DNA from 3 places in the Neorhizobium sp. NCHU2750 genome. Region 3 is predicted to be linked to each of the others. Evidence: predicted binding sites of a transcription regulator. Region 3 holds the regulator's gene; each other region holds the start of a gene.

Region 1 (3,277 bases), on a different replicon from region 3:
CAGGCATCGCCTTCTCATGGATAGGCTTCACGAGATTGTTGGGATCAGTGGTCAAAAACCCATAGAGGTCGTCGGTCGTCGGCCCATCCTTCACCTTGCGGACGCTCTGCCATTGCGGGACATGGATGCCGGCGAAGAACATCAGCGACTTTTCCTCGTCCCGTGCAAACCAGGCGTTCGGCACGTTCCCCCCGGATTGCTGGCTGGCGGGATCGGGTTCGGCGAAGCTGGTGACCGGGACGAGGCATCGGTGCTCAACACCAAACCATCGTTTCCAGTGTGGGAAGGTGAGCTTGCGGACGTTGGTCGTGCCGCGGTCCGCCTCCATGCGGATGAGCTCTTCAAGATCGGCGGGCTTCCCTTTGGCTTTCAGTTTTTCGGCCTTGGCTTTGGCGGCCTTTTCCAAGGTGAACCGCGGCGAGGGAAGACCCCATCGCGCATGTGCCAATTGTTTCCTCCCATCAGCGGTGTTGCGGACAATCGGTCCCATCTGATCGGGGTTCATTTGATAGGCTGGCATGAGGTTGATGAGGCTCTCGGCGTCCTGAGCCCATTTTGAAACCCAGTCCTTGTCCTCCATCCGATAGAGATTACACATGCGACCCCCTCCGCTCGACCAAATACGGCTACTCTAGCGCATGTCGCTTGTTTCGCTAGTCGAGCTGGTAAACGTCGGCATTGTCTTGCCGTTCCCGCAGGCCCTTGTACGACGGATGACGGAGTTTCCCGTCCGATGTCCAGGCGCGAAACTCGATCTCGGCGATCAGGGTAGGCTGGACCCAGACAATGTCGGCAGTTCCGGAATGGGGCAGGGGCGGCTGCTTTCGCTTCCATCGCAGCGTGTCCAGTATCTTCCGCAACCGGATGATCTCGGCTCCCTTGAAGCCCGTGCCGACGCTTCCGACGTGGACGAGATCGCCATCGCGGTAGGCGGCGAGCGCTAACGAGCCGAAGCCGGCTGGGTACGATGCGGACCTCTCATAGCCGACGATGAAGAAAGCCTCGCTCTGGATGCATTTGACTTTTACCCAATCCCCGGTCCGGCCCGAACGATAGGGCTGATCGAGGCGCTTGCCGACGATGCCTTCCAGGCCGAGGCGGCAGACATGCTCAAGCAGGACAGCTGGCTCGGCATCGAATGTTTCTGATATCCGAATGGCGCTGGCTTCATTCGTTGGGCCGTTTATCGTGTCCTCGAGAAGGTGTCGGCGCGAACGGTATTCAACACCGCGCAGATCGTGCCCATCCAGATAAACAAGATCGAAAGCGTAAAGAACGGCGTGGGAGGCGCGCCTGCCAGCTTGTTTGCCGAATGCACCCAGCGATTGCTGCAGCAGCCCGAAATCCGGCCGCCCCTCATCGTCGAGCACGACGGCTTCCCCATCGATAATCATCGTCGCCGGCCCCAGCGCTCGGGCGGCCTGCTCTATGGCCGGAAACCGATGTGTCCAGTCGTGGCCGCCGCGAGTAAGGATCCGGATCCGCTGGGGCTCGATATGGACCGCAAGGCGATAGCCATCCCATTTCAGCTCCCAACTCCATTCGTTTCCGGTGGGAGGCTTAGCCTTCAATAGGGCCAGCGCCGGCTCGACGCGATCAGGTATGGGATCGAAGAGGAGCTGTGGTTGAGCTGGATTACGCTTCCTGCGCGGCTTTGAGCGGATCGGCGGCTCGGTGTCGCGAAGGAGGGGTTTTGATCTCGGAGGCCTCGTCATCCGGCCAGTTCATCAGAAAAACCTTAATAATACTGTGACTATCCCTATATTGTCCCCGCTATTCACCGATCAGGAGATAAGACTGCAGAAGCCAGCGAAATTTCTTGGTCGCAGCTATTCACCTGATTCTCATGAAGAATCTCGAACTTCTAATGTTCGGAACAATACTCGTACGTTTTTGCCGCCTTGACTCCTTTCTCATATGGGAACAAAAACAGAACATTGACATTTGCACGACATGAAGTCGCCCTGCCAACACGACCTTGAAGGGAGCCGTGAACAATGACTGCTGCCCGCGAAAGGGTAATCTGCGATCTGCGGGAGCGTATTGCATTGCTCGAAACCAGCACGGCGAAAAAAGCCGGTTGGTTGCCATTTGGCGTGCCGGAGATGGATGGGGTTCTGCCTGGCGGCGGCCTTGCTCATGGCGCGCTTCACGAATTTGCCGGTGGTGGATCGGGCACCGTCGATGGTGCGGCCGCTGCTCTTTTTGCAGCCGGCATAGCGGCACGGACGAAGGGGCCGATCGTGTGGTGTCTGACGCGACCAGATCTGTTTTTCCCCGCGCTTGCGCAGGTCGGACTGCATCACGACCGGATAATCTTCGTCGAGTCCGACAAGGAGGAAGACGTGCTCGCCAATATGGAGGAGGGGCTGTCCTTTGGTGGGCTCGGCGCCGTCGTCGGTGAACTCGTTCGCCTGCCGATGGTCAGCTCGCGCCGCCTGCAGCTGGCGGCCGAGCGCACGGGGACAATGGCATTGGCTGTGCGTCGTTGGAGGCGGCAGACAGAGGCCAATGATTTCGGGCAGCCGACGGCGTCGACCACGCGGTGGCGGGTGAGCGTGATGCCATCGGAGGATTTGCCAGTGCCGGGTGTGGGGAGGGCCCAATGGTTGCTGGAATTGATGCGCGTGAAAGCGGGTGAATGTGCTGAGTTTCTCGTGAGGGCGTGCGATGACAAGGGTTGTCTCGATCTATCTTCCGGATCTGCCGACGGATCGCATTCGTCGCGCCGATCCATCCATTCCGCCTGAACAGGCGATCGCGGTGATCGCCAGGAGCGGCTCGAAACGCTGGGTATCGGCGGCCGACGCAGCCGCCAGACAAGCCGGCGTTCATGTCGGCATGCCGGCTGCGAAAGCACAGGCGCTGTTTCGCGGCCTGATGCTGGTCGATGCGGATCCTGCTATGGATGCCGCAGCGCTCGAACGCATCACCCTCTGGGCGCTGACGCTTTATTCCCCGATCGTCGCGGTCGATGGGATCGATGGGATCGTCATGGACACAGAGGGTGCCGATCACTTGCAGGGCGGAGAGCTGCCGATGGTGACGAAGATCGCCAATCAGTTCCTAGCAAGGAAACTCACTCCCCGGGTCGCGATCGCCGACACCTGGGGTGCAGCACACGCCTGCGCCCGTGCCATCAGCCGCGAAACGGTCATAGTGCCTTCAGGTGAGACCGTCCGCGCCGTCGAGAAGCTGCCGATATCGTTGCTGCGCCTTCCCGGGAAAGTCATCAGCGATCTGCGCACGCTTGGCTTCCAGACCGTCGGCGAATTGG
Region 2 (3,277 bases), 110 kb from region 3:
CCGCGCTCCGTTTTGCGTCCGCAGATGAGGCGCCTTCCCTTTCCAATGCGGCAGCCAGCGCCGCAATCCATCTTGCGAAATAGTCCCTGATCGCCGCCGCGAAACGATCGCGGGTGGCGTCGAGCGCGAAGGCACCGACCAGGCAGACACGGCCGCCCGAGCGAAAATAGCGGGTCACATTCAGCCACATCCGGGCGATCGGTTCATCCGAACCGCCGCTCTCCAATGGCAGGAATATCTCCCGCTCGAACCATTGGTCGACATCGGCCAGCACCGCGGCAGCCATCTCCTCCTTTCCGCCGGGAAAGAAATGATAAAGGCTGCCCTTGCCGATCCCCGTTCGCTCGGTGATGCGGTTGAGGCTCGTCCCTTCATAGCCGAGTTCGCGAAAGACTTCCGCCAGAAGCGGCACGACATCCGCACGTTCATATTGTGTCTTCAATCCAATCCTCACAAGCCAGGGCCAGCTTCACAAGCCAAAATCGGCTTCACAGGCCAAGATCGGAAAGGCCGGGATGATCATCCGGCCGACGGCCGCGTGGCCAGTGAAATTTACGCTCGGTGGCCTTGATCGGCATGTCATTGATACAGGCAAACCGCCGCTGCATCAGGCCCGCAGCATCGAATTCCCAGTTCTCATTGCCATAGGAGCGAAACCAGTTCTGGCTGTCGTCGTGCCACTCGTAAGCAAACCGAACGGCGATCCGATTGTCCTTGTGGGCCCATAATTCCTTGATCAGCCGGTAGTCCAGTTCCCTGTTCCACTTGCGAGTCAGGAACGCGACGATCTCTTCGCGCCCGGTGACGAATTCCGAGCGGTTTCGCCACTGGCTATCCGGTGTGTAGACGAGCGAAACTCTGGCGGGATCGCAGCTGTTCCAGCCGTCTTCCGCAAGACGGACCTTGAGAGTTGCGGTTTCATCCGTGAACGGGGGCACAAGCGGCGTCATTGAAATCTCCCTTTAATGTACCGAATGGAATTCAATGTACCATAAGGTACAACTCCAGGCAAGAATTTTGGTATGCGCATATCCGCGCACCGGGCCCGGAGGTTGGTCAACCGCGTCAGGATGAGCATGCCGAGGCTGCCGAAATCTCCGCCCGGCCACAGATTTCCGCCCCGGATCCGGAATGAAACCAGAACATTATCTGGTCTTTCGGCCTCGAATCACTACATTGGCCGCATGAGTAACAGTTTCGACGACATCCCGTTCTTCGACGAAGAGCCGGAACCCGCGCCCCGCAAGCCGCAGCAGGCCACGGACCGCCAGCAGCCGGCCACGAGCGGCCCGGCAGCCTGTGGGCCTATGGCGGGTGGGCCTATGACAGGTGGATTGGGCATTGCCGCCCGTGCCATGGCGGCGCGCGATGGCGCACGCCCGGCCCCGGACTATCTGACCGGCCTCAACCCGGAACAGCGCGAGGCTGTCGAAACGCTGGATGGCCCCGTCCTCGTCCTGGCCGGCGCCGGCACCGGCAAGACCCGCGTGCTGACCACCCGCATCGCCCATATTCTGGAAACCAACCGCGCCTTCCCGAGCCAGATCCTCGCCGTCACCTTCACCAACAAGGCGGCCCGCGAGATGAAGGAACGTATCGGCGTTCTCGTCGGCGGCGCCGTCGAAGGCATGCCCTGGCTCGGCACCTTCCACTCGATCGGCGTAAAAATCCTGCGCCGCCATGCCGAACTGGTCGGCCTGCGCTCCGATTTCACCATTCTCGACACCGATGACGTCGTCCGCCTCATCAAGCAGCTGATCCAGGCCGAGGGCCTCGACGACAAGCGCTGGCCGGCAAAGCAGTTCGCCGGCATGATCGACGGCTGGAAGAACAAGGGCCTGCTGCCGCACGACATCCCGGAAGGCGATGCCCGCGCCTTCGCCAACGGCAAGGGCCGTGAACTCTACGCCGCCTATCAGGCGCGCCTGCGCACGCTCAACGCCTGCGATTTCGGCGATCTTCTGCTGCATCCGATCGCGATCTTCCGCAAGACGCCGGATCTGTTGAAGGAATATCACCAGAAATTCCGCTACATCCTGGTCGACGAGTATCAGGATACCAACACCGCTCAGTATATGTGGCTGCGCCTCCTCGCCCAGCGCCCAAAGGGCGTGCCGCAGAATGTCTGCTGCGTCGGCGACGACGACCAGTCGATCTATGGCTGGCGTGGTGCGGAAGTCGATAACATCCTCCGCTTCGAGAAGGATTTCCCCGGCGCCAAGGTGATCAAGCTGGAGCGCAACTACCGCTCCACCGAACACATCCTCGGCGCCGCCGGCCACCTGATCGCCCATAACGAAGGCCGGCTCGGCAAGACGCTGTTCACCGACCGGGTCGACCCCGACGACGAGAAAGTCATCGTCCACGCCGCCTGGGACTCGGAAGAGGAAGCCCGCGCCGTCGGCGAGGAGATCGAGCGCCTGCAGCGCGGCGATAATACCAATGGGGATGGCAAGAAGCACGCGCTGAACGATATGGCGATCCTCGTCCGCGCCTCCTTCCAGATGCGCGAATTCGAAGACCGCTTCGTCACGCTCGGCCTGAATTACCGCGTCATCGGCGGCCCGCGATTCTACGAACGGCTCGAGATCCGCGATGCCATGGCCTATTTCCGCCTCGTCTGCCAGCCGGCCGACGATCTGGCCTTCGAGCGGATCATCAACACGCCGAAGCGCGGCCTTGGCGATACGACCGTGCGCTACCTGCATGATTACGCCCGCGCCCGCGATATCCCGATGTTGCAGGCGGCCGCCGATATCATCGAGACGGACGAGCTGAAGCCGAAAGCCCGCAAGGCGCTGTTCGACGTGATTCAAAGTTTCAGGAACTGGCAGGAACGGCTTGAAAACACCGAACATACCGAACTTGCCGAACAGATCCTCGAAGAGTCGGGCTATACCGACATGTGGAAGAACGACAAGTCGGCAGAGGCACCGGGCCGCCTCGATAACCTGAAGGAACTGATCCGCTCGATGGAAGCCTTCGAATCGATGCGCGGCTTCCTCGAACATGTCTCGCTGGTCATGGATGCCGAGCAGAACGAGAACATGGATGCCGTCTCGATCATGACGCTGCATTCGGCCAAGGGACTGGAATTCGATACCGTCTTCTTGCCCGGCTGGGAGGAAGGCCTGTTCCCGCACCAGCGCGCGCTGGACGAGGGGGGCCGCTCCGGCCTCGAGGAGGAACGCCGCCTCGCCTATGTCGGCATCACCCGCGCCAAGCGCCGCTGCCACATCTGGTTCGTCTCCAACCGCCGCATCCACGGCCTGTGGCA
Region 3 (3,277 bases):
CCTTGTCATAGGACGACTTGTAGACAAGCCCGATGCCGAGCTTGGCGCAGAGCTCCGTGAGGTTGCCGGCGATCATGAAGGCGTGATCGCGGCTCTCCATCTGGCAGGGGCCCGCAATCAGCGAAAGCTTGCCGGCATTGGAGAACACAACCTTGTTTGCGCCTTCTCCGACCGAAACCTCAGAATTGGGGGACACTGCCATTTTCATTCCTCGAAACCGAAAAACACGCCTTGGCCGGGCGACGGCGACACAAGCACGCGTCCATCCCGGCGGATGAATGCGACGTCATTAGCAGCAAGGGTGATCTCTGTCACGGCCAGATCGGCGGTGCGGAAGATCACCGCCTGCCCGCAAAGCTCAGCCCCATGCAGCTTGGCGGCAGGCCCGAATTCCTGATGCAGCTGATCTGCGTCCACCACCCGGACCCTGGCATTTTCGCCGGCAAACACCAGCCCGGCCTCCCCTTCCTGCGCAGAAACCGACAGGACGGATTGCAACAGCCTGGCGGAATCGCCGGGCACACCTGAGGAAAGCACGACTTCCTTCAGCCCGGTCACCGCATTGGCATGCACCCTCAGGGACCCCATGTCCTGCGGAAAGGAAACGACGCGCTGACAGGCAAAGGCGAAAAATTCGGACGCACCTTCGAGCGCCGCAAAAGCGAGGCGAAAGCGCCCCTCCCGCTCGTCTCCCTCCGGTGACTTAATGATGCGGGCAAATTCCAGCGGCTCGCCCGCCGAAACCCCACCTTCAACAAAACGCTGGTGATCATCGGAAGCGTCGTCACTAGCGACCACGATCGCCGACAGCCCCTGACGCCCACGCTTGCCGCGAAAGGCAATGTCTCGCTCGACAAACACATTGCCGCGCTTGGCAGCGGTGCCCGCCTTGCGCCGGTCCGCAAGCGCGATCGGCTCCAGATAGGTGCCGTCCTCAAGGAAGATACAGGCATTGGCCGTCCCGAACGGATGCACACCATCAGGCGCAACAGTAAAGCCCAGCCCCGACAGCCGCTCGCGCGCCTGGACCAGATTGCCGACCGGCAAAACGAGATGATCGATTTTCTTAGCAGTCACGCATGTCCCCCAGACTCTGATCCGCCGAAAATAAATTGGTCAGTCCGTCGGGGAGCGCAAGTAGCTTTCTGCCGAGAACGTTATCAGCCATCTCGGAAAGTTATCATATTTTCACGAAAATTTAGGGACTTGCGGAACACATATGGAACATATAGTGTTCGTTCTGCATTTGTTTCAAATCTGAAGGTGCATCAAAATGCTGACCCGGAAGCAACAGGAACTTCTTTTGTTCATTCATGAACGCATGAAGGAGTCCGGCGTTCCACCTTCTTTCGATGAAATGAAGGATGCACTCGATCTCGCATCGAAGTCGGGCATCCACCGCCTGATCACCGCTTTGGAAGAGCGCGGCTTCATCCGAAGGCTGCCGAACCGGGCCCGTGCGCTCGAAGTCATCAAGCTGCCGGAGGCCTATGTGCCGACGCTGCAGCCGAAGCGCGGATTTTCGCCGAGCGTCATCGAGGGCAGCCTCGGCAAGAAACCGCCGGCACCTGCCGCACCCGCGGCCCCGGCCAATGACAGCGCCTCGGCGAGCGTCCCCGTGATGGGCCGCATCGCCGCCGGCGTGCCGATCTCGGCCATCCAGAACAACACCCACGACATTTCCGTTCCGGTCGAAATGCTCGGCGCCGGTGAGCATTATGCGCTCGAGGTCAAGGGCGATTCGATGATCGAGGCCGGCATCCTCGATGGCGATACCGTCATCATCCGCAACGGCAGCACCGCCAATCCCGGCGATATCATCGTTGCCCTTGTCGATGACGAGGAAGCAACGCTGAAGCGTTTCCGCCGCAAGGGTGGATCGATCGCGCTTGAAGCTGCTAATCCCGCCTATGAAACCCGCATCTTCCCGCCTGACCGGGTCAAGGTGCAGGGCAAGCTGGTCGGCCTCATTCGCCGCTATCATTGAAATCAGCAGGATCGGCAAAGCCTTGCTGGTCCTGAAAATCGCCTCCCGCGCCCATGGCGGAAACGTCGACGGACAGGTCGTCTTCGATTGAACTGTTTTGTGAAGGCCTGACCAGCCATGGCGGTAGCGACGCATCATAGATGCCGCGATGCCAGTCATATTGGCGATGAACGGTCCATGGCCGGGCAGAGGCGCTCATTGCCGTTTCGATGATCCATTCGTCGGCGATCGGCGACCCGGCAAAGTCGATCTCGACCGCACCCGTATTGCGTAACGTCCTGCCGCTGAGCAATGGCGTCCCCGAGCGGCACTCGTCGAACCGAGCGCGCGGCGCAACGACGAGCCCCGCGACATCACAGGCCACACCGGTGAAGCGGCTATCCTCGATGACGACGACGATGACACCATCCGGAGACATGATCGCACACCAAGCTTTCGGCTGACATTCGAAGCGGTCCGCGCTCGTGACCTCCATGCGATCCCGCGCACGCTCGATGACGGCTTTCGGCAGGCGGGCAGCGCCAGTTTTCGCCCTGTTCTGCGAAAGGCCTTTGGGGACCTCCTTCGGCATATCCTTATCGCGCCACTCGTCGCGAATGATCGGCGCTTCCGGGTCGGGCAGCCGTCGTGCGCGGCGCCATTGTCCATAGATGAAATCCGGCACCTTCGCCCGGTTGACCGCAATACCGCCCTCCCTGCGAAGTCCCACCAGCGTGCCGTCTTCGGCAATCAGCAGGCTGGACGGCGGTTCCGGCCATGGCTGCAGGAAGAGCCAGAGGGCGACCGCAATCAGCGGCAGGCCGAGATATCTGAGCCGGGTGCGCAACAGCGTCAGAAGCAGCAGGCCTGAAGCGCCGAAGAGCAGAAACGAGGAATGTTGCTGCCCGACGGTAAAGTCGCCTCCCCAGCCCGCTACATGCCTGGCGATGACGATCACCCAGTCCAGGCTTTTGGCCATGACAAAGATGAAGGGCGCATCAAGGCCGAACGGCATCAGTAGCATGGCGATGAGCCCTGCCGGCATGACCAAAAAACTGATGATCGGCATGGAGGCGAGATTGGCCGCAAGCCCATAGGTCGCGATCCGATGAAAATGCTCCACAGAGAACATCGTCGTCGCGAGACTGCCGATCAGCGACGTCATGATGATGCCGGCGACAAACTTCCAGCCTCCGACAAGCCATGTCACTGAAGGGTGATGAAGGGGTAGCGGTTCGCGTGGCCGCCGCTCGGCTCGCCTTGTCCAGGCAGCATAGCCCGCCACCAGCGCGGCAGTGGCGGCAAACGACA

The links. Region 3 encodes LexA, which represses DNA repair genes until DNA is damaged. Its sites were predicted from a motif close to TGTTCNNNNTGTGTTCNG; they were not measured.
Region 1: a site for LexA is predicted at 1,920-1,937, ahead of NCHU2750_RS28500 (ImuA family protein). Genes of this name have one in related genera too.
Region 2: a site for LexA is predicted at 1,128-1,145, ahead of NCHU2750_RS10590 (ATP-dependent helicase). Genes of this name have one in related genera too.

Annotation. Positions count from the first base shown of each region.
Region 1 is NZ_CP030831.1:113,659-116,935, forward strand. It holds gene NCHU2750_RS28490 (SOS response-associated peptidase family protein) at 1-598, opposite strand, end outside; gene ligD (non-homologous end-joining DNA ligase) at 654-1,715, opposite strand; gene NCHU2750_RS28500 (ImuA family protein) at 1,998-2,750, shown strand; gene NCHU2750_RS28505 (Y-family DNA polymerase) at 2,671-3,277, shown strand, end outside.
Region 2 is NZ_CP030827.1:2,164,708-2,167,984, forward strand. It holds gene NCHU2750_RS10580 (TetR/AcrR family transcriptional regulator) at 1-442, opposite strand, end outside; gene NCHU2750_RS10585 (nuclear transport factor 2 family protein) at 489-950, opposite strand; gene NCHU2750_RS10590 (ATP-dependent helicase) at 1,185-3,277, shown strand, end outside.
Region 3 is NZ_CP030827.1:2,052,216-2,055,492, forward strand. It holds gene kdsA (3-deoxy-8-phosphooctulonate synthase) at 1-202, opposite strand, end outside; gene NCHU2750_RS10105 (VOC family protein) at 205-1,077, opposite strand; gene lexA (transcriptional repressor LexA) at 1,274-1,987, shown strand; gene NCHU2750_RS10115 (ComEC/Rec2 family competence protein) at 1,968-3,277, opposite strand, start outside.